4 regions of the Streptomyces sp. UC4497 genome follow, and region 1 is predicted to be linked to each of the others. Evidence: riboswitches for the same ligand, from Rfam matches in the RefSeq annotation. Region 1 holds a riboswitch; each other region holds the start of a gene.

Evidence for each region. Region 1 has a riboswitch for cobalamin ahead of nicT (Nickel transporter NicT). Riboswitches for the same ligand answer to the same signal wherever they lie in the genome.
Region 2: it holds a riboswitch for cobalamin, as region 1 does, so the genes downstream of both, ACYSUO_RS36260 (prenyltransferase/squalene oxidase repeat-containing protein) here and nicT (Nickel transporter NicT) in region 1, are expected to answer to the same signal.
Region 3: it holds a riboswitch for cobalamin, as region 1 does, so the genes downstream of both, ACYSUO_RS00365 (ABC transporter substrate-binding protein) here and nicT (Nickel transporter NicT) in region 1, are expected to answer to the same signal.
Region 4: it holds a riboswitch for cobalamin, as region 1 does, so the genes downstream of both, ACYSUO_RS01080 (ABC transporter substrate-binding protein) here and nicT (Nickel transporter NicT) in region 1, are expected to answer to the same signal.

The regions. Positions count from the first base shown of each region.
Region 1 is NZ_JBTYHB010000010.1:73,919-78,709, reverse strand. It holds gene rho (transcription termination factor Rho) at 158-1,303, shown strand; gene ACYSUO_RS16240 (GNAT family N-acetyltransferase) at 1,333-1,824, shown strand; gene ACYSUO_RS16235 (inorganic diphosphatase) at 1,890-2,393, shown strand; cobalamin riboswitch at 2,398-2,613, shown strand; gene nicT (Nickel transporter NicT) at 2,645-3,763, shown strand; gene ACYSUO_RS16225 (GTP-binding protein) at 3,908-4,791, shown strand, end outside.
Region 2 is NZ_JBTYHB010000042.1:10,788-15,578, reverse strand. It holds gene ACYSUO_RS36275 (MBL fold metallo-hydrolase) at 1-467, shown strand, start outside; gene ACYSUO_RS36270 (hypothetical protein) at 595-840, shown strand; gene ACYSUO_RS36265 (flotillin family protein) at 855-2,033, shown strand; adenosylcobalamin-variant (AdoCbl-variant) riboswitch at 2,198-2,273, shown strand; gene ACYSUO_RS36260 (prenyltransferase/squalene oxidase repeat-containing protein) at 2,377-3,597, shown strand; gene ACYSUO_RS36255 (SCO2322 family protein) at 3,660-4,283, shown strand; gene ACYSUO_RS36250 (energy-coupling factor transporter transmembrane component T) at 4,287-4,791, shown strand, end outside.
Region 3 is NZ_JBTYHB010000001.1:104,398-109,188, forward strand. It holds gene ACYSUO_RS00360 (PI-PLC domain-containing protein) at 1-2,029, shown strand, start outside; cobalamin riboswitch at 2,082-2,271, shown strand; gene ACYSUO_RS00365 (ABC transporter substrate-binding protein) at 2,308-3,363, shown strand; gene ACYSUO_RS00370 (FecCD family ABC transporter permease) at 3,423-4,436, shown strand; gene ACYSUO_RS00375 (ABC transporter ATP-binding protein) at 4,433-4,791, shown strand, end outside.
Region 4 is NZ_JBTYHB010000001.1:253,359-258,149, reverse strand. It holds gene ACYSUO_RS01090 (ABC transporter ATP-binding protein) at 1-361, opposite strand, end outside; gene ACYSUO_RS01085 (FecCD family ABC transporter permease) at 358-1,410, opposite strand; gene ACYSUO_RS01080 (ABC transporter substrate-binding protein) at 1,491-2,546, opposite strand; cobalamin riboswitch at 2,577-2,718, opposite strand; gene ACYSUO_RS01075 (hypothetical protein) at 2,817-3,530, shown strand; gene ACYSUO_RS01070 (PepSY-associated TM helix domain-containing protein) at 3,699-4,791, shown strand, end outside.

The sequences.
Region 1 (4,791 bases):
TTCACCCGTCGCCGCGGCACCAGGTTCTCCCCGGCCGCGGGGCGCGCTCGGCCGCCCCTGCCTCTCGCCGGATCCCACCCCTTCCCTGCCCTTGAACGCCTGCCGCCGTACGCCCATCGCGTCCGCGGCTCGGCCCGCGAAAGGACCTGTGATCACCATGACCACGGCCACCACCATGAGCACCACCACCGCCACACCCCAAGAACCCGTCCGCGCCGCCGGCGTCCTCGACATCGGCGGGAACGGGCCCGGTTTCCTGCGGGCGGCCGACCTGATCCCCACACCGCACGACGTCCAGGTACCCGCCCACCTCATCCGCCAACTCGGCCTGCGCAAGGGCGACTTCGTCGAGGGGACGTGCGGCAGGCCGCGCAGCCTCGCGCACGTCGAGACCATCGGTGGCGCCCCGGCGGACGCCACCCGCGGACGCCCGCGCTTCGCCGACCTCACGCCGCTCCACCCCAGCGAACGCTTCCACCTCGAACACCCGGCCGCGGGGCTCGCCGGACGGGTCGTCGACCTGTTCACGCCCGTCGGCAAGGGGCAACGCGGCCTCCTCGTCGCCCCGCCGAAGACCGGTAAGACGGTCCTGCTTCAGCAGCTCGCCGCCGCGTTCGCCGCCAACCATCCCGAGGCCCACCTCATGGTGGTGCTCGTCGACGAGCGCCCCGAAGAGGTCACCGACATGCGCCGCTCCGTGCGCGGCGAGGTGTACGCCTCGACGTTCGACCAGCCGGCGAAGGCGCACATCGCGCTCGCCGAACTCGCGGTGGAGCGCGCCAAGCGCCTCACCGAGCAGGGCCGCGACGTGGTGATCCTCCTCGACTCCCTCACCCGCCTGTGCCGGGCGTACAACAACGCGGCCGCCACCAGCGGCCGCACCCTGTCCGGCGGCGTGGACGCGGCCGCCCTGCACGGCCCGAAGCGCTTCTTCGGCGCGGCCCGCGACGCCGAGGAGGCGGGTTCGCTGACCATCCTCGCCACCGCCCTCGTCGACACCGGCTCCCGCGCCGACGACTACTACTTCGAGGAGCTCAAGAGCACCGGCAACATGGAGCTGCGCCTCGACCGCCTCCTCGCGCAGCGCCGCGTCCACCCGGCCGTCGAGCTCACCCCCTCCGGCACCCGCCGCGAGGAACTCCTGCTCCCCGCCGCCGAGTTGGGCGTCGTCCGCGGGCTGCGGCGCGCCCTGCAGAGCCGGGACCCGGCCGCTTCCTACGAGGCCCTGCTCGACAAGCTGCGCCAGACCCCGGACAACGCCACGTTCCTGCGCCAGGCGCAGTCCACCGTGCCCGCGGCCTGACCCCGCCCCGGATACGTAATACTCGACCCATGAACGCGAGCATTACGCGCCGCGGAGGGGGTCCCCCGATCACCGTCCGGCGGGCCACCGCCCAGGACGCCCGGCGCCTCACCCGTCTCGTGCGCAACTCCGGCGCCTACCGGGACCCTTACGCCTCCATGGTCGCGGGCTACCGCGTGGGCCCGGACTACGTAGAGGCGCACCATGTCTACGTAGCGGTGGATCCGGCCGACGAGCGGGTGCTCGGCTTCTACGCGCTGCTCGCCGAGCCGCCGGAGCTGGACCTGATGTTCGTCGCGGACGAGGCGCAGGGCCGGGGCATCGGGCGGCTGCTGGTGGACCATATGCGGGAGCAGGCGCTGGCCGCGGGCCTCGACCACGTCCGCGTCGTCGCGCACCCGCCCGCCGAGGGCTTCTACCGCTCCATGGGCGCGCACCGCACCGGCACCGTGCCCGCGCGCCCGCCGGCCGTCGCCTGGGACCGGCCCGAACTCGAATTCCCCATTCCCCCGGCCGCCTGAGGGGTTCCGCCCTTGCCCGGCACGGCGCACACTCGTGGGCGTCGGAATGCGGCAAGGAGGCCACATTGGGCAGCAGCCAGGCACACGCCGAGGCGTTCGACGTGACCGTGGAGATCCCACAGGGCTCACGGAACAAATACGAGATGGACCACGATCTCGGGCGGATCCGGCTCGACCGGATGCTGTTCACGTCGACCCAGTACCCCGCGGACTACGGCTACATCGAGGGCACGCTCGGCGGCGACGGCGACCCGCTGGACGCGCTCGTCCTGACCGGCGACGCGACGTTCCCCGGCTGCGTCGTCGAGTGCCGGGCGATCGGCATGTTCGTCATGAGCGACGAGAAGGGCCCGGACGAGAAGGTGCTGTGCGTTCCCGCGCACGATCCACGGCACGACGCGATCCGGGACATCGAGGACATCCCCGAGTTCGACCGCCTGGAGATCACCCACTTCTTCGAGGTCTACAAGGATCTGGAGCCGGGAAAATCGGTCGACGGCTCCCACTGGGAGGGCCGGGAGAAGGCGTACAAGGAGATCCACCGGGCCCGCGAACGTGCTTCGGGGTAGGTAGTAGGGTGGTCGGCGCCGTGGTGCTCGGGAAGACCGGTGACGGCCCTTCAGGGGCCCATTCCGGAGCGGCCCTCGCCACTGTGATCGGGTTTCGGACAGCGACGTCCGGAGCGCGCCGTTCCACCCTGTACGCCACTGGCGGCCGTCGGCCGCTGGGAAGGCCGGAGCGGCGGGCACGCCCGTAAGCCAGGAGACCGGCCGCGGCATCTCACGAAGTGATCCACGAGGTGCTGGAGCGTGATCGACGCATGACCCTGCCCGGGAACTCCCCGACCCCTGCCCTGAACTCCCCTCCCCCTGCCTTCCGTTGGCGCCGCGAGGACACGCTGCGCACGGCCGGCCTGATCGCGGTGATTGCCGCGCTGCACGTCGTCGCGTTCGGCGTGCTGTTCCTGCTCGTCGTCCCCGAGCACTACGAAGTCGACAACAAGGCCTTCGGAATCGGCCTCGGCATCACCGCGTACACGCTCGGCATGCGGCACGCCTTCGACGCCGACCACATCGCGGCCATCGACAACACCACCCGCAAGCTGATGGCGGACGGAAAGCGGCCCGTCTCGGTCGGCTTCTGGTTCGCGCTCGGCCACTCCAGCGTGGTGGTCGCGATGGCGGCGCTCGTCGCGGGCGGCGCGGCCCTCGCGGGCACCCTGATGAACGACGACTCGCGCACCCACCAGGTGCTCGGCGTCGTCGGCACCACCGTCTCCGGTTCGTTCCTGTATCTCATCGCCGCACTCAACCTCGTTGCCCTGATGGGCATTTTGAAGGTATTCAAGGCGATGCGCGCGGGCTCCTACGACGAGCGGAAGCTCGAGGAGCACCTGGATTCCCGCGGGTTCATGAACCGGATCCTCGGCCGCTTCACCAAGTCCATCACCCGCCCCGGCCAGATGTTCCCGCTGGGCTTCCTCTTCGGCCTCGGCTTCGACACCGCGACCGAGGTGACGCTGATGGTGATGGCGGGCAGCGGCGCCGCCGCGGGCCTGCCGTGGTACGCGATCCTGTGCCTGCCGCTGCTGTTCGCCGCGGGCATGAGCCTGTTCGACACACTCGACGGCACGTTCATGAACTTCGCCTACCAGTGGGCGTTCTCCAATCCGGTGCGCAAGGTGTTCTACAACCTCACCATCACCGGTCTGTCGATCGCCGTCGCGTTCTTCATCGGCACGATCGAACTCGTCGGCGTCCTGCACGACAAGCTCGACCTGAGCGACGCGGTGACCGGTTGGATCGCGGGTCTCGACCTCGACAACGTCGGGTACGTGATCGTGGGCCTGTTCGTGGTCGTGTGGGCGGCGGCGATCGCCTACTGGCGCCTGGCGCGGGTCGAGCAGCGGTGGTCGGCGCGGGTGGCCGACGGCGCGTAATTCGGTTGCCGGGGCGCGCGGCCCCTGCTGCACTGAACGCAGCGGGCAACCCCGCGCGCCCCTACCGTGAGGACCGATTCATGCGCTCTGCAGACATGTTCCTTCAGAAGGCCACTGCCCTCTCCCCCAAGGACATGACTGTCAGTGCACACATTGAATCTGGGTATTCTCGCGCACGTCGACGCCGGTAAGACCAGCCTGACCGAGCGGCTCCTGCACACCGCCGGGGTGATCGACGAACTCGGCCGGGTCGACGACGGGAGCACCCGTACCGACTCCCTCGACCTGGAGCGCCGGCGCGGCATCACCATCAAGTCCGCCGTGGCGTCGTTCCCGCTCGGCGACACCCACGTCAATCTCGTGGACACACCGGGCCACCCGGACTTCATCGCCGAGGTCGAGCGGGTGCTCGGGGTCCTCGACGGGGCCGTGCTCGTCGTCTCCGCCGTGGAGGGTGTGCAGGCGCAGACCCGCGTCCTGATGCGGACGCTGCGCCGGCTGCGCATCCCCACGCTGGTGTTCGTGAACAAGGTCGACCGCGGCGGCGCCCGCGAGGCCGCGCTCCTCGACGACCTGCGGCACAAACTCACCCCTGCCGTGGTCCCGATGAACACGGTGCCGCACGGCCTCGGCGGCCGGGACGCGCTCTGCGCCCCCTACGCCGCCCAGGACGCGGAGCACCGCGCCCGCCTGGTCGACGTGCTCTCCGCCCACGACGACGCGCTGCTGGAGGCGTACGTCAAGGACGAGGGGACGGTCACGTACGGCCGGCTGCGCGACGCGCTCGCCGAGCAGACGGCGCGCACCGAGGCGCATCCCGTGTACTTCGGCTCGGCGATGACCGGGGCGGGGATCCCCGCCCTCGTGGACGGCATCACGCGACTGCTCCCTCCCGCCGAGGAAAGGCCCCAACTGCCGCTGTCCGCCAGCGTGTTCAAGGTGGAGCGCGGTCCGGCCGGCGAGAAGATCGCGTACGCCCGCGTGTTCACCGGGACCCTGCGGGTGCGCGAACGGCTCGCGCTGCCCGG
Region 2 (4,791 bases), on a different contig from region 1:
AACACCCCGCGGGCCGCGCGGGCAACGGCCGCCTCTTCTCCGGCGACCACATGCTGCCCGGGATCACCCCGCACATCGGCCTGTACGAGGACCCCGACGACGCCACCGTCACCGACCCGCTCGGCGACTACCTCGACTCGCTCGAACGAGTGGGGCGGCTCGACCCGGCGGAGGTCCTCCCGGCGCACCAGCACACCTTCACCGATGCCCCGGCGCGGGTGGCCGAGTTGCTGGACCACCACGAGGACCGCCTGACCGGCCTCCTCGCCCTCCTCTCCTCCCCCCTCACCCCATGGCAGCTCGCCGAACGTATGGAGTGGAACCGCCCGTGGGCCCAAATCCCTTACGGGTCACGGACGATCGCGGTGTCGGAGGCGGAGGCTCACCTGCGCCGCCTGCAGAAGTCGGGCCGGGTGGAACAGGTCGCGGGCAGCGATCCGGTGACGTACCAAGCAAGCCCGCACTAGGTCCTGTCGTCGAACTCCCGCCCCAGGGAGGATCTTTGCCGTGCCCTGATGGAAGGCCCGCCCCCGCAGGCGTATGTTCTGGCCACAAGAGCTCGCACGAGCTGGAACGACAAGGGGGCGCCCGCCGATGACGCCGGACGAGGCTGTGGTCGGCCAAACGGGGAAGCTGGTTCTCGGCACACGTGGGGCCGCCGGTCCGGGTGAGGTGTTGGTGCAGGTCAGGGGCGGAACCGAGACCTTTCTCGCGTACTCGGACGAGCCCCTGGAGCGGGGCGCCACCGTGCTCGTGATCGAGTCCCGCGGCTGCCGGCAGGTCGTGGTCATGGCCTGGTCCGACCCTCTTCTCCCCGGCGGCGAGGGCGACGCCCGCTAAGGAGACGTACAGGCATGTTCGGATATCGCGTTCCCGCGCCCGACGAGGCGATGCTGATCTCGGGCGGCAGGCGGGGACTTGGGGGAGCGCCGTTCCGCGTCGTCACCGGACACGGGAAGTTCGTGCTCCCCGTGTTCCGCAAGACCCGCTTCCTGTCGCTCGCGATGAGCGAGGCGGAAGTCGTCGAGAAGTGTGTGACCAAGCAGGGCATCGCCCTGACCGTGCGCGCCGTGATCGCCTTCAAGGTCGGCAACGACCACGAGTCGATCGTCAACGCCGGTCAGCGCTTCCTCTCCGACCAGGACCAGATGTCGGTCCTCACCGGGCGCATCTTCGCCGGTCATCTGCGCTCGATCATCGGCTCGATGACGGTCGAGGAGATCGTGACCGAGCGGCAGAAGCTCGCCACGGAGGTCCTCGACACGTCGAAGGCCGAGATGGCGAAGATCGGCCTGCACGTCGACTCGCTGCAGATCCAGTCCATCGACGACGGCCAGACCGGGTACATCGAGGCGATGTCGCGCCCGCACAAGGCCGCGATCCAGCGGCAGGCGCAGATCGCGCAGGCGCAGGCCACGCAGGCGTCCGCCGAGGCGGAGCAGGCGGCGGCCCGCAAGCAGGCCGAGTACGCGCGGCAGACCGCGATCGTGCAGGCCGAGTACAGCGCCGAGGTGGACCGCGCCAAGGCGCAGGCCGAGCAGGCGGGTCCGCTCGCGCTCGCCCACGCCCAGCAGGAGGTCCTCGCGGCCCAGACCGAACTGGCCATGAGGCAGGCCGAGTTGCGGGAGAAGCAGCTGGTGTCGGAGGTCGTCAAGCCGGCGCAGGCCGACGCGGAGCGCATCCGCGTCCTGGCTCTCGCCGAGGCGGAGCGGATGAAGATCCAGGCGGAGGCGGCGGCGTCGTACGACCGGGTCGCCCTCGACCGCATGCTCATCGACCAGCTGCCGCAGATCGTGAAGGAGGCCTCGGCGGGTCTCGCCGGGGCGAACGTCAACGTTCTGAACGGGGCGGATGGTCTGGGCGAGATCGCGGCGGGCCTGGTCGGCCAGGGCCTCACCATCCTGGACTCGGTCCGCAAGAACCTCTCCGGCGAGGGGTCGGGGGGCTTCGGCTCGGCGGTCGAGCCCTACGTAGGCGCTCCGCGCGGCAGCGACGACGGCCCGGTGGACATTTCCAGCCCCGCCGGCGCTTGAGGCGCGGGGTCCGGGGCGGAGCCCCGAGGCCGTCACGCCGGTGCGGCATTTTCAGCCCCGCCGGCGTTTGAGGCGCGGGGTCCGGGGCGGAGCCCCGCGCGGGTGGCCGGGGCGGAGCCCGGGGGCCGGAGCCACCCCGCCGGGTACAGTAAAGACGTCGTCAGTACGTACGTACGAGGGGAAGCCGGTGCAAATCCGGCGCTGACCCGCAGCCGTGACAGCCGGAATGCCTCATACGTACGCGCTCGGCTCAGGACCGTCGAGGAATACGGAGCCGGAGCCGCCCGGTACCCCCGTGTGCCGCGCCGCCCCGCTCCCCGCAGGGAGAGGCACCCGCCCCACCATGAACATTCGCCGCAGCGCCGCGCTCGTCGCCGCGACCGTCGCGATCGGCGCCATGGGCGCGCAGGCCGCGAGCGCGGACAGCGCCTCCCCCTCGCCGAAGACGGTCGTCCCGTCGGGCCTCTACGGCAAGGGCGACCCCACGTACGACGGAGTCTGGCGGCAGTCGCTGGCGCTCGTCGCGCAGGACACCGTGGGCGTGAAGCCCGCGGCGAAGGCCGTCGACTGGCTGGCCGGGCAGCAGTGCGAGAACGGCGGCTTCGCCGCCTTCCGCGCCGAGCCCACCAAGCCCTGCGACGCCAAGACCAAGATCGACAGCAACGCCACCGCGGCCGCCGTCCAGGCCCTCGCCGCGGTCGGCGGCCGTGACGGCGAGGTCGCCAAGGGCGTCGACCGGCTGAAGAAGACCCAGAACGCCGACGGCGGCTGGGGCTACAGCCAGGGCATGGACAGCGACGCGAACTCCACGTCCGTCGCCATCGGCGCCCTCGTCGCGGCCGGTGAGAAGCCGTCCGAGGTGAAGTCGGGCAAGGGGAAGACCGGCACCGACGCCCTCGCCTCGCTCGCCCTCCCCTGCTCCAAGGGCAAGGACGGCGGCGCCCTCGCCTACCAGCCGGACAAGAAGGGCGAGCTCGCCGCGAACGCCGACGCCACCGCCGCCGGTGTGCTCGGCGCCCTCGGCACCGGCTTCGCGCCCGGCAAGGGCACGGCTCCGGACGCGTACACCTGCGAGGACGGCAAGAACGCGAAGGACATCGCGCACAACGGCGCCGTCTACCTGCAGAACCAGCTCGACACCCACCTCTACCTGAAGTCCCAGCTGGCCGGCGCCACCGATCAGCCCGACTACGGCAACACCGCCGACGCGGTCACCGCCGTCGCCGCGGCGGAGGGCGTCAAGGCCACGAAGGACTCGTACACCTGGCTGGAGAAGAACGCGAAGGGCTGGGCCGCGCAGACCGGACCCGCCGCCTACGCCGAGCTGATCTTCGCGGCGCACGCCACCGGCAACGACCCGCGCGACTTCGGCGGGACGGACCTGGTGAGCGCGCTCAACAAGACCGGCCCGGAGCCCGCCTCCACGAAGTCGTCCGCGTCGGACTCGGACGAGAAGAAGGACGACGGTGGCAGCGGTGCCAACTGGTGGATCATCGGCGTGATGTTCATCGCGGCCGTGGGCGCCGGTTTCCTGCTCAGCGGCCGCAAGAAGCAGCAGCCGTGACCGCGCGCAGGTCGGCCGGGCTCGGCGGGCTCGTCGTAGGACTGCTCGTCGCGCTCCTCGCCATGACCGTCGCCCCGGCGCAGGCTGCCGGGTACCGGTACTGGTCGTTCTGGGAGCAGGACGGCTCCAAGAACACCAAGAACACCTGGACGTACGCGACGGCGGGCCCCTCGCAGACCAAGCCGGACGACGGCGACGTGCAGGGCTTCCGGTTCGCGGTGAGCGCGGACTCGAAGGACGCGAAGCAGCCGCGCGGCGCCGCCGACTTCGACACGATCTGTTCCGGCACATCCGCCGGGGACGGCAAGAAGCGGATCGCGCTCGTCATCGACTCCGGCACGGCGGCCGACGCCCCGGGCGGCGAGACCCCGCCGAAGCCGCGCACCGCGTGCGCGCGGGTGGCCGAGAACGCGACGAGCGCCGACGCCCTCGCCGCCGTCGCGAAGCCGCTGCGCTACGACAGCAGCGCGATGCTGTGCGCGATCTCCGGCTACCCGAAGTCGGGCTGCGGCGAGCAGGTGTCCAAGGAGACGCCCGACAAGACGCCCTCGACGCCGTCCGCGAAGGACTCCGCCTCGCAGTCCGACGACGACGGCGGCCCCTCGGTCGGCCTCATCGCGGGCATCGCCGTGGTCGTCGTGCTCGGCATCGCGGCCGGCGTGCAGGCCCGACGCCGCCGCCGCTGACGCATGGCCGCCTCCCAGCTCCGCGCCCCCAGGGCCCACCGCTCCAACTCCCTGCACCCGGGCGCCTGGTGGATCTGGGCGCTCGGCCTCGGCACGGCCGCGTCCCGCACCACGAACCCGCTGCTGCTCGCGATGCTGATCGGCGTCGCCGGGTACGTGGTGGCGGCGCGCCGCACGGAGGCGCCGTGGGCGCGTTCGTACGGGGCGTTCGTGAAGCTGGCGCTGGCCGTGCTCGGCATCCGCCTGGTCTTCGCGACGCTGCTCGGCTCGGCGATCCCGGGCACTCACCTGCTGTTCACGCTGCCAGAGATGCCGCTGCCGGAGTGGGCGCAGGGGGTACGGATCGGCGGCCCGGTGACGCTCGAAGGCCTCGTCTTCGCGCTCTACGACGGCCTGAAGCTGGCCACGCTCCTCATCTGCGTGGGCGCCGCCAACGCGCTCGCGTCCCCTTCCCGACTGCTCAAGTCGCTGCCGGGCGCGCTGTACGAGGCCGGGGTCGCGGTCGTCG
Region 3 (4,791 bases), on a different contig from region 1:
GCTCTACAACGAGGTTCTGGTGGACCCGGAGGCCTCCCCGGTCACCCGCGACCTGCTGGCACGGCTCGCGGTGCCGGAGGCCCAGATCACCTCCAACATCAAGCTGGTCCTGCCGCCCGACACGCTGCGCGACCTGACCCGGCAGCAGATCGACGCGGTGGTCGGCTACCTGAACGGCGACCGGGACGACCTGCGCCTCGTCGTCGACCTGCGCCCGGTCCTCGCCAATCTCGACGGCCTCGCGCACACCTATTTCGGCGATCTCGTCGCGGGCGTCCAGAACCGCTCCGAGCCCGACTTCGACCGGTTCCGGGCGACACTCGCCGACGAGGTGCGCGAACTCGCCGCCGGGCGGGCGCCCGAAGGCCTGCCGCAGCTGCCGTTGACGCAGGACCAGGCGAGCCGCGTCGCCGACACGCTGCTCGCCCTCGTACCGGCCGGGGAGCGCGCGGGCCTGCGACCGGAGGTCGAGACGGCGCTCGCGGACGGGGACGTCGGCACCGCGCTCGCCGCCGTCGCCCCGGCCACCGTCACGGACCGCGTCCAGGGCGCCGCGGCCCAGCTCCGGACGCTCGTCGACGGCGGCACCTGGGACCTGACCGACACCCTCGAGGCGTCCGGCAACGATCTCTCGGGCCTGCACGAGGCGCGACCGTACACGGCGGTCGGCCTCGGGGTGCTCGAAGTCGTCGCGACGGTGCTGCTGTTGCTGTCCCTCACGGCGCTGTGGCTGCTCGGTCCGCGGCAGCCGGGGCGCCGCCTGATCCTGCTCGGGATCCCGCTCGTGGCGGGCGGGGTGCTCGCCGCGCTGGCCGCCTGGGTGACGCGTCTGGTCACCGACGGGCAGCTCGTGGCGCCTCCCGACTCGTGGCCGCCGAGCCTCACCCGTCTCGTCGACGACGTGCAGCGCGCCGCCGTCGGCCATCTCACCGGCACCGCGCTGTGGGCCGCGCTCGTCCCCGTGCTCGCGGGGGCGCTTCTCGCGGGTGTCGGTCTGCTCATGAGGACCGGCCTCGCCGGCCGGGTCCCGCGGGTGGCGCGGGAGCGGCTCGGGTCGCCGCGGCGGGCGGTCGGCCTGGGGTTCGGGGCGACGTGCCTGGCGGTCGCGGGGATGGTGCTGATGCCGCTGGCCGCCTCCCCCGCGGCGGCCCGCGAGTGCGAGGGCAGCACCGAGCTGTGCGACCGGCCCTACGACGAGGTCGCTTATCTGACCTCGCACAACGCGATGTCGACGACGGCCGACAACTTCATCGGGCCGCTGCAGGACCCGCCCATCAGCACACAGCTGGACCATGGGGTGCGCGCGATGCAGCTGGACACCTACCGCTGGGAGACCCCCGAGGAGATCACCGAACGCCTGGACGACTCCGACTTCACGGCCGAGCAGCAGGCGCTGGTGCGGTCCGCGGTCAACCGGATCAATCCGCCGCGCAAGGGGCTGTGGCTGTGCCACGCGGTGTGCAGGGCCGGGGCGATCTCCCTGGTGCCGACGCTGCGCGAGATCGGCGACTGGATGAAGGACCACCCGAACGAAGTGGTCACCCTGATCGTCCAGGACGCGATCTCCGCCGAGGACACCCGAAAGGCCTTCCGCCAGGCCGGGTTGGACAAGCTGGTCCGCCGTCCCGACGCCGATCCGGCGAAGCCCTGGCCGACGCTCGGCGAGATGATCGACAGCGGCCGGCGCCTGGTCGTCTTCGCCGAGAAGGCGGACGGCCCGGCCCCCTGGTACCGCAACTTCTACCGCTACGGCATGGAGACGCCGTTCTCCTTCCGTTCCCCGGACCAGATGAGCTGCGTCCCCCACCGCGGCGGCGACGACAAACGGCTGTTCCTCCTCAACCACTTCATCACCAACAACGGCGGCAGCCGCATCGACGCCGGCGAGGTCAACGCCCGCCGCTACGTCCTCGACCGGGCACACCGCTGCGAACGCGAGCGCGGCAGGCCGGTGAACTTCGTCGCCGTGGACTACGCGACGATCGGGGACGCGCAGGGCGCGGTGGACGCGCTCAACGAGGGCCGCTGACCGGTTCCGACACTGCCGCCGGGACCACGATCGCCTGCGCGTGATAGTTTCGCCGAGCCAGTCGTACCTTTGTGTGTTTTTCTACGCACACGGGTCAGGGAATCCGGTGCGAACCCGGAACTGACGCGCAGCGGTGAGGGTGACGGGCGGAGCCACTGCCACTGGGTCGGCACATCGACCCGGGAAGGCGCTTCGCGCGGACGACCCCGAGTCCGAAGACCTGCTGGCGGCCTCCAGTGCCGCGTGGCATGGGGGCGGACCGTAGGCCGGCTCCGCGTATGAGCCCTGGACGCGAAGGAACTTCCGTGCTGTTCGCACGTCAACTCCGCCGATGCGCCCCGCTGTTGGCGGGCGCCCTGCTGCTCACCGGGTGCGGCACGACCGCCGCCACCGAGGACGGTGCCGACAAGGGCGGCGGTGTCACGCTCGACAACTGCGGCGAGAAGGTGCGGGTCGAGCACGCCCCGCGTCGCGCCGTCGCCCTCGACCAGGGCTCCGCCGAGATCATGCTCTCGCTCGGCCTCGAGGACCGGATGGTCGGCACCGGTACCTGGACCGACCCGGTCCCCAAGGATTTGGCGAAGGCCAACGCGAAGGTGCCGCGCCTGGCCGACCGCTACCCGTCGTTCGAGAAGGTCCTCGGCACCGAACCGGACTTCGCCGCGGCCTCGTTCACGTACACCCTCGGCAAGGGCGGTGTGGCGCCGCGCGCGGAGTTCGAGAAGCTCGGCGTGCCCACGTACCTCTCCCCCAGCGACTGCGTCGGCAAGGACAACGGCGGCGACGGGGACGGGGAGCGGACCAAGCGCCTGGGGCTCGACGTCGTGTACGGCGAGATCCGCGATCTCGCGCGCGTCTTCGACGTCGAGGAGCGCGGCGAGAAGCTGATCGACAAGCTCAAGTCCCGGGTCCGCAAGGCCACTTCCGGGGTCGACGCGCACGGCGTGGACGTCCTCTACTGGTTCGCCAACTCCGACTCGCCCTACATGGCGGGCTGTTGCGGCGCCCCCGGCGTCGTCACCAAGGAGCTCGGGGCGCGCAATGTCTTCGACGACACGCGCGCGGAGTGGCCGCAGGTCAACTGGGAGACGGTCGCCGATCGCGATCCGGACGTGCTGGTGATCGGCGATCTGACGCGCCGCTCGCAGTCGGCGGAGTCCGCGGCGCAGAAGATCAAGTTCCTGGAGTCCAACCCGGTCACCAAGCACATGACCGCCGTGAAGAAGAAGCGGTACGTGCGCCTGAGCGGACAGGCCATGAACCCGACCATCCGCACGGTCGACGGCGTGGAACAGGTCGCCGCGGGGCTGCGCGAGTTCGGCCTCGCCAAGTGACGGCTCGCACGGTTCCGGCGCCCGCGGTGACGGCGGCGCCCGCGAAGGCCTCTTCCCGGATCTCGCTGCGCGCCACGCTCGCCTGGGCGGCCGCCATCGCCGCGCTGTGCGCCTCCGTGGCCTTCGCCATCACGATCGGTCCCGCGCAGATCCGGGTCGGCGACGTGTGGGCCGCGGTGGGCGACCGGATGGGCCTCGCGACCTCGGACCTCTCGCCGATCCGGGACGGCATCGTATGGAATCTGCGGCTGCCGCGGACGCTGCTCGCGGCGGTGTGCGGGGCGGGGCTCGCGGTGTGCGGCACGGTGCTACAGGCGCTGCTGCGCAATCCGCTGGCCGATCCGTTCGTGCTCGGTGTCTCGTCGGGCGCGTCGACCGGGGCCGTGCTCGTCGTCGTGCTCGGGCTTGGCGGGGGCGCCATCTCGGTCTCCGGTGGCGCGTTCGTCGGCGCCGTCTGTTCGTTCGCGCTGGTGCTGGTGCTCAGTCACACGCTGGGCGGCAGCACGGACCGGGTGGTGCTGTGCGGCGTCGCGGCGATGCAGCTGTTCTCGGCGCTGACCTCGTTCGTCGTCCTGACCTCTGCGGACGCGGAGACGACGCGCGGCGTGCTGTTCTGGCTACTCGGCTCACTCAGCGGGGTCGGCTGGACCGAGGTGTGGCTGTGCCTGGCCGTGCTCGCCGTCACGCTCGTGGTGTGCCTGGCGTACGGGCGCACCCTCGACGCGTTCGCCTTCGGCGCGGAGGCGGCGGCCACCCTCGGGGTGCGGGTGGCCCGTACCCGGATCGTGCTGCTGTGCGTGACGGCGCTGCTCACGGCGGCCCTGGTCAGCGCGGCCGGCGCGATCGGCTTCGTCGGCCTGGTGCTGCCGCACGCGGCGCGCGCCCTGGTCGGTCCGGGGCACACCCGGCTGCTGCCGGTGACGGCGCTCGCGGGAGCCGTGTTCCTGGTGTGGGTGGACACGGTGGCGCGGACGGTGCTCGAACCGCAGGAGGTTCCGGTGGGTGTGGTGACATCGCTGATCGGTGTGCCGGCGTTCGTGCTGGTGCTGTACCGCGGGCGGGGTGTGCGGTGACGGCGGGGCTGCGCGCGGAGCGTGTGTCGTGGTCGCCGGGTGGCGCGCTGGTGCTCGACGGGGTGTCCGTGGCACCCGAGCCCGGCACCGTCACCGGAATCCTCGGCCCCAACGGCTCGGGCAAGTCGACCCTGCTGCGCCTGCTGTCCGGAGTGCTCGCCCCGGACAGCGGCGTCGTCACGCTCGACGGTGACCCGCTCGCCTCGGTGGGCCGCAGGCAGGCCGCGCGGCGCATCGCCATGGTGCAGCAACAGTCCGACGCCCAGGTCGAGTTGACCGTCGCCGACGTCGTACGCCTGGGCCGGGTCCCGCACCGCCGCGCCTGGCAGCCCGCGTCGGCGGCGGACGAGGCGGC
Region 4 (4,791 bases), on a different contig from region 1:
GTTCGGCGTCCTCGGCCGTGTCGCCCGCCAGCAGGCGCTTGTGCGGGGCGCGCCCCATCGCGACGACCTCGCCCACCGTCAGGTCCACGTCGGCTCCGGCGTCCTGCACGACGGCGGCGACGGTTCGGGCGAGCCGGCGCACCGGCAGGTCCCACGCGTCGGCGCCGTCCACCCGCACCGTCCCCGCGTCCGGGCGCAGTACGCGGTAGACGGCCCGCAGCAGCGTGGACTTGCCGCTGCCGTTGGGGCCGACGAGGCCGATGGTCTCGCCGGGGCGGGCGGTCAGTGAGACGTCGTCGACGAGCCGCCGGGCGCCCGCGGTGAGCGTGACACCCTCGACGTCGAGCTCGGCCGCCGTCATCCGACACCTCCCGCGTTCCTGCGCCGGGCATCCCGTCGCATCAGCCACAGGAAGAACGGGCCGCCGCACAGCGCCGTCAGCACACCGACCGGGATCTCCATGGGCGCGGCGACCGTCCGCGCCGCGATGTCCGCCCACACGAGGAACACCGCCCCGCCGAGGGCGGCCGTCGGCAGCACGCGCCGGTGGTCGCCGCCGACGAGCAGGCGCACGATGTGCGGCAGCATCAGGCCGACGAAGCCGATCGGCCCGGCCGCCGCCACCAGCACACCGGTGACGAGCGAGACCAGGACGAACATGCGGGCACGGAAGCGCGCCACGTCCAGGCCCATCGTCGTGGCGGCCTCCTCGCCCGCGAGCAGCAGGTTCAGGTTCGGCGCCTGCACCATGAGGACGCCGATCCCGAGGAGCAGGGCAAGTCCCGGCAGCCACAGTGAGTTCCAGGACACCCCGCCGAGACCGCCCAGCGTCCAGGCGAGGACCGTACGTGCCTCGTTGCCGCGGTCCGTGGTGAGCAGCAGCAGGTTGAGCAGCGCGCTGAGAATCGACGCGACCGCCACACCGGACAGGATCAGGCGACTCGACGTGATGCGGCCGCCGGTGCGTGCGGTGGCGTAGACGAGGACGAGCGCACCGAGCGCGCCCGCGAACGCCGCCGCCGACAGCGACATCGCCCCGAACACACCGACCCCGAACACGAGGACCGCGACCGCGCCGAGCGAGGCGCCGGAGGAGACACCGAGAAGGTACGGCTCGGCGAGCGGATTGCGTACCAGTGCCTGCAGAGCGGTGCCGACGACCGCGAGACCGGCCCCGGTCACCGCGCCGAGCAGGACACGCGGCGCCCGCACGTCGAGCACGATCGTCTCCCGCGCCCGCGACCAGTCCGCGTCACCCCACCAGTCGGCGCCGAGCGCGTGCGTCACGATGCCCCACACCTCACCGGGCGGCACATGCACCGAGCCGATGGCGAGCCCGGCCGTGAGCGAGACGGCGAGCAGCGCGGTGAGCAGGACCAGGGTGGCGGTGAGTCTCGCGCCCTGCCCAATGTGCCCTCGTCGCCCGCCAGTTGGTCGCTTGTCGCCTGGTCGTTGGTCCGCCGAAACCTTGTCACCCACGACGGACGCCGTCACTTGAAGCTCTCCGGGTGCAGTCCGCGCGCCAGACCCTCCACCGCGTACGCCGACCGGACACCCACCAGAGTTGCGGTCAACGGCAGCACGACGAACCGCTTGTGCTTGATGGCGGGTACGTCCGCGAGCGCGGGCTGCGAGAGCAGGTACCGCTTCTTCTGCTCCACGCTCTTGTCGCCCGCGTAGTCGTAGATCGCGATGACCTCGGGTCCGCGGTCGACCACCTGCTCCCAGGAGACGTCGCCGAACACGTCGTCCAGATCGGCGAAGACATTGCGGCCGCCCGCCTCGTGGATCAGCTGCGTACAGAGGCTCTTGCCGCCCGCGGTGAACGCGGACTTGTCGCCGCTGTCGTACACGAACACGGGGACGTGCGGCTCGTCTTGGACGGCGGCGCGCGCCTTCTCGACCCGGTCGCGGAGGTCGGACACGAGGGCGTCGGCGCGGTCGGGGACCCCGAAGATCTTGCCGATGGTGCGTATCTCGGCGTAGGTGTCCCGCATGGTCACGTTCTTCTCGCCGCAGTACTCGCGGTTGAGGTACGTGTCGATGCCCGCGTCGGCGAACGCCTTGCGGGAGCGGCCCTCCTTCTCGTCGAACGCGCTGGAATAACCGCCGTAGACGAAGTCGGGTTCGGCTTCGAGGACCTTCTCGAACGAGGGCGCCCTCGCGGACAGCTTCGGAACCGACGCGTAGTCCTTGCGCAGGCTCGGCAGGACGGCCGAGTCGGGGAACGCCGTGCCGACCATGCGGTCCTTCAGGCCGAGGGAGAGCATGAGTTCGGCGGGGTGCTGATGGATGGTCACCACGCGCGAAGGCGGCTTGTCGTACGTCGTCCTGACGCCGCAGTTGTCGATGGTGACGGGGAAGCCCTTGGTGATGGACGACTGCGGGCCGCCGGCGCGCTCGGCGGCCGACCCGGACGGGCCGCAGCCGGCGGCGAGCACCGTCGCCGACAGCGCGACGACGGCGGCCCCGAAGCGCACGACGAAGCGCCGTCGTCGCACCCGGGGGAGAGAAAGGGAAGGGGGACGGCATGGACCGTCGTACACGTGAAGCCTCCTACGGAGTCCGCGCTCCTCGGAATAAGCCCGCGACGGGCCAGTGACCTGACTCCCGGGCAGTGCTGGCTCGCGCTGCCCGGTCACAGTGGCGGGACCGTGCCGGATTCGCACCGGCTTCCTGTCTCCCGTCGCGGCGATGACCTGGCGATAGTACGCAGTGGTGGGCGAAAGGCAAAGGTGAAGCAAAAGCGGGCGGACGGTGGGGGAGTTGACCACCTGCCGGTGATCACCGGTCGGCGGATGCCAAGATGGACCGCCATGACTACAGGCTGGGGTGCCCGCGCCGGACGGGCCGCGGTGTTCGCGGCCGTCTGCGTGCTGCTTACAGCTCTCGCGCACACGCTGATGTCCGGTGACACCGTGCCTTGGTGGGCGTTGGCCACCGGCCTCGTGGTCATCGGTGGTGCGGCCTGTGTGCCGGCCGGGCGTGAGCGTGGACTCCTGCCGGTCGTGGGCCTTGCCGTGGCCGCACAGGCGGCACTTCACCTCTTCTTCTCGTGGGCGCAGGTCCTCGCGCACCCGGCCGCGTCGGGCGGCTCCGTCGCAGGCCGGTGGCTGGACCAGGTGCTGTGCCGTGTGCCCACGGCCTCCATGCCGGCCGACCCCATGGGCGGCATGAGCGGCATGCACGGCATGGCCGGCATGGCCGGCATGGCGAACATGCCCGAGATGGAGTCGCACGGTCATGACATGGGCGGCATGTCACCGTCCGGCATGCTCGTGGCCCACCTGCTGGCCGCCGTGCTGAGCGGCCTCTGGCTCGCGTACGGCGAGCAGGCCGCGTTCCGCATCGCGAGGTCCGTCGTCGGTCGGCTCGTCGCGCCCCTGAGGCTCCCGTTCCGCCTTCCGGCTCCGCCGCACCGGCCGCGCGTCCAGGTCCGCCGCACGCGGCGCGATCGTACGCCCCGTGACCTCCTTCTCGCCGACACGATCACCTCCAGGGGCCCGCCTGCAGGGAACGCTGTCGCCTGACGACAGCCGGTTCGCCCGAGGCTGCGCCGCACCCTCGGGCGTCGGCCGTGCGCACACCCCGAGCGGGCCCGCGCGGTCGAGTCCCCATGCAACGCACCGGATCCGGATGCGCCCAGGGCCGAACGGCCCGCGCCCGGACTCCGTGCTGCCCGAAACTGGAGGACCACGTTGTCCATCACCTCCGAAACCTCCGACACCTCTGAACCGCGCCCAGCGGAAGAGAGCCGGCACGCACCGCCGTCGCCGCCCGCCGACCGGTCGACCTGGGCGTCGCTGCGCCCGCTGGTGCTGCGACTGCACTTCTACGCCGGGGTGTTCGTCGCCCCGTTCCTGTTCGTCGCCGCGGTCACGGGCCTGCTCTACGCGGGCTCGTTCCAGGCCGAGAAGATCGTGTACGCCCATGAGCTGAACGTCCCCGTGGGCAAGTCCGAGCTGCCGATCGCCGATCAGGTCGCCGCCGCCCGCAAGGCACATCCGGAAGGAGACATCAGCGCGGTACGGCCTTCCCCTGAGGCCGGGGCGACGACCCGAGTCATGCTCGCCGGCGTGCCGGGAGTCGACGCCGACTACACGCTCGCGGTGTTCGTGAACCCGTACAACGGGGAGGTGCGCGGCGCCCTCGAACAGTACGGCTCGACGGGCGCGCTGCCGCTGCGCACCTGGATCGACGAGCTCCACCGCGACCTCCACCTCGGCCAAGTGGGCCGTCTCTACAGCGAGTTCGCGGCGAGCTGGATGTGGGTGATCGCGGGCGGTGGCCTCGTCCTCTGGTTCTCCCGGCGCCGTTCCCGTCGCGCGATCCGCGGCGCGACCGGCCGCAGGCGCACCCTGTCGCTGCACGGATCGGTGGGTGTCTGGGCGGCGCTCGGCCTCTTCTTCCTGTCCGCGACGGGCCTGACCTGGTCGACGTACGCAGGGGCGAACATCACCGACCTGCGTGCCGCGCTCGGCCAGACGACCCCGACCGTCTCCGCGACCGTGACTCCAGGCGGTGAACACGCCGGCCATGACATGGCCGGTATGGAGGGCATGGAAGGCATGGACATGGGCGGGGCCGGCGCCGAGAAGGGCGGTGGTGACGTCGGTCTGAACGCGGTGCTGAAGGCGGCCCGCGCCGAAGGCCTCTCGAACCCCGTGGAGATCGTCCCGCCCGCCGACTCCTCCTCGGCGTACGTGGTCCAGCAGATCCAGCGGAGCTGGCCGGAGAAGCAGGATGCCGTCGCCGTCGACCCGACGAGCGGCGAGGTCACGGACGAGGTGC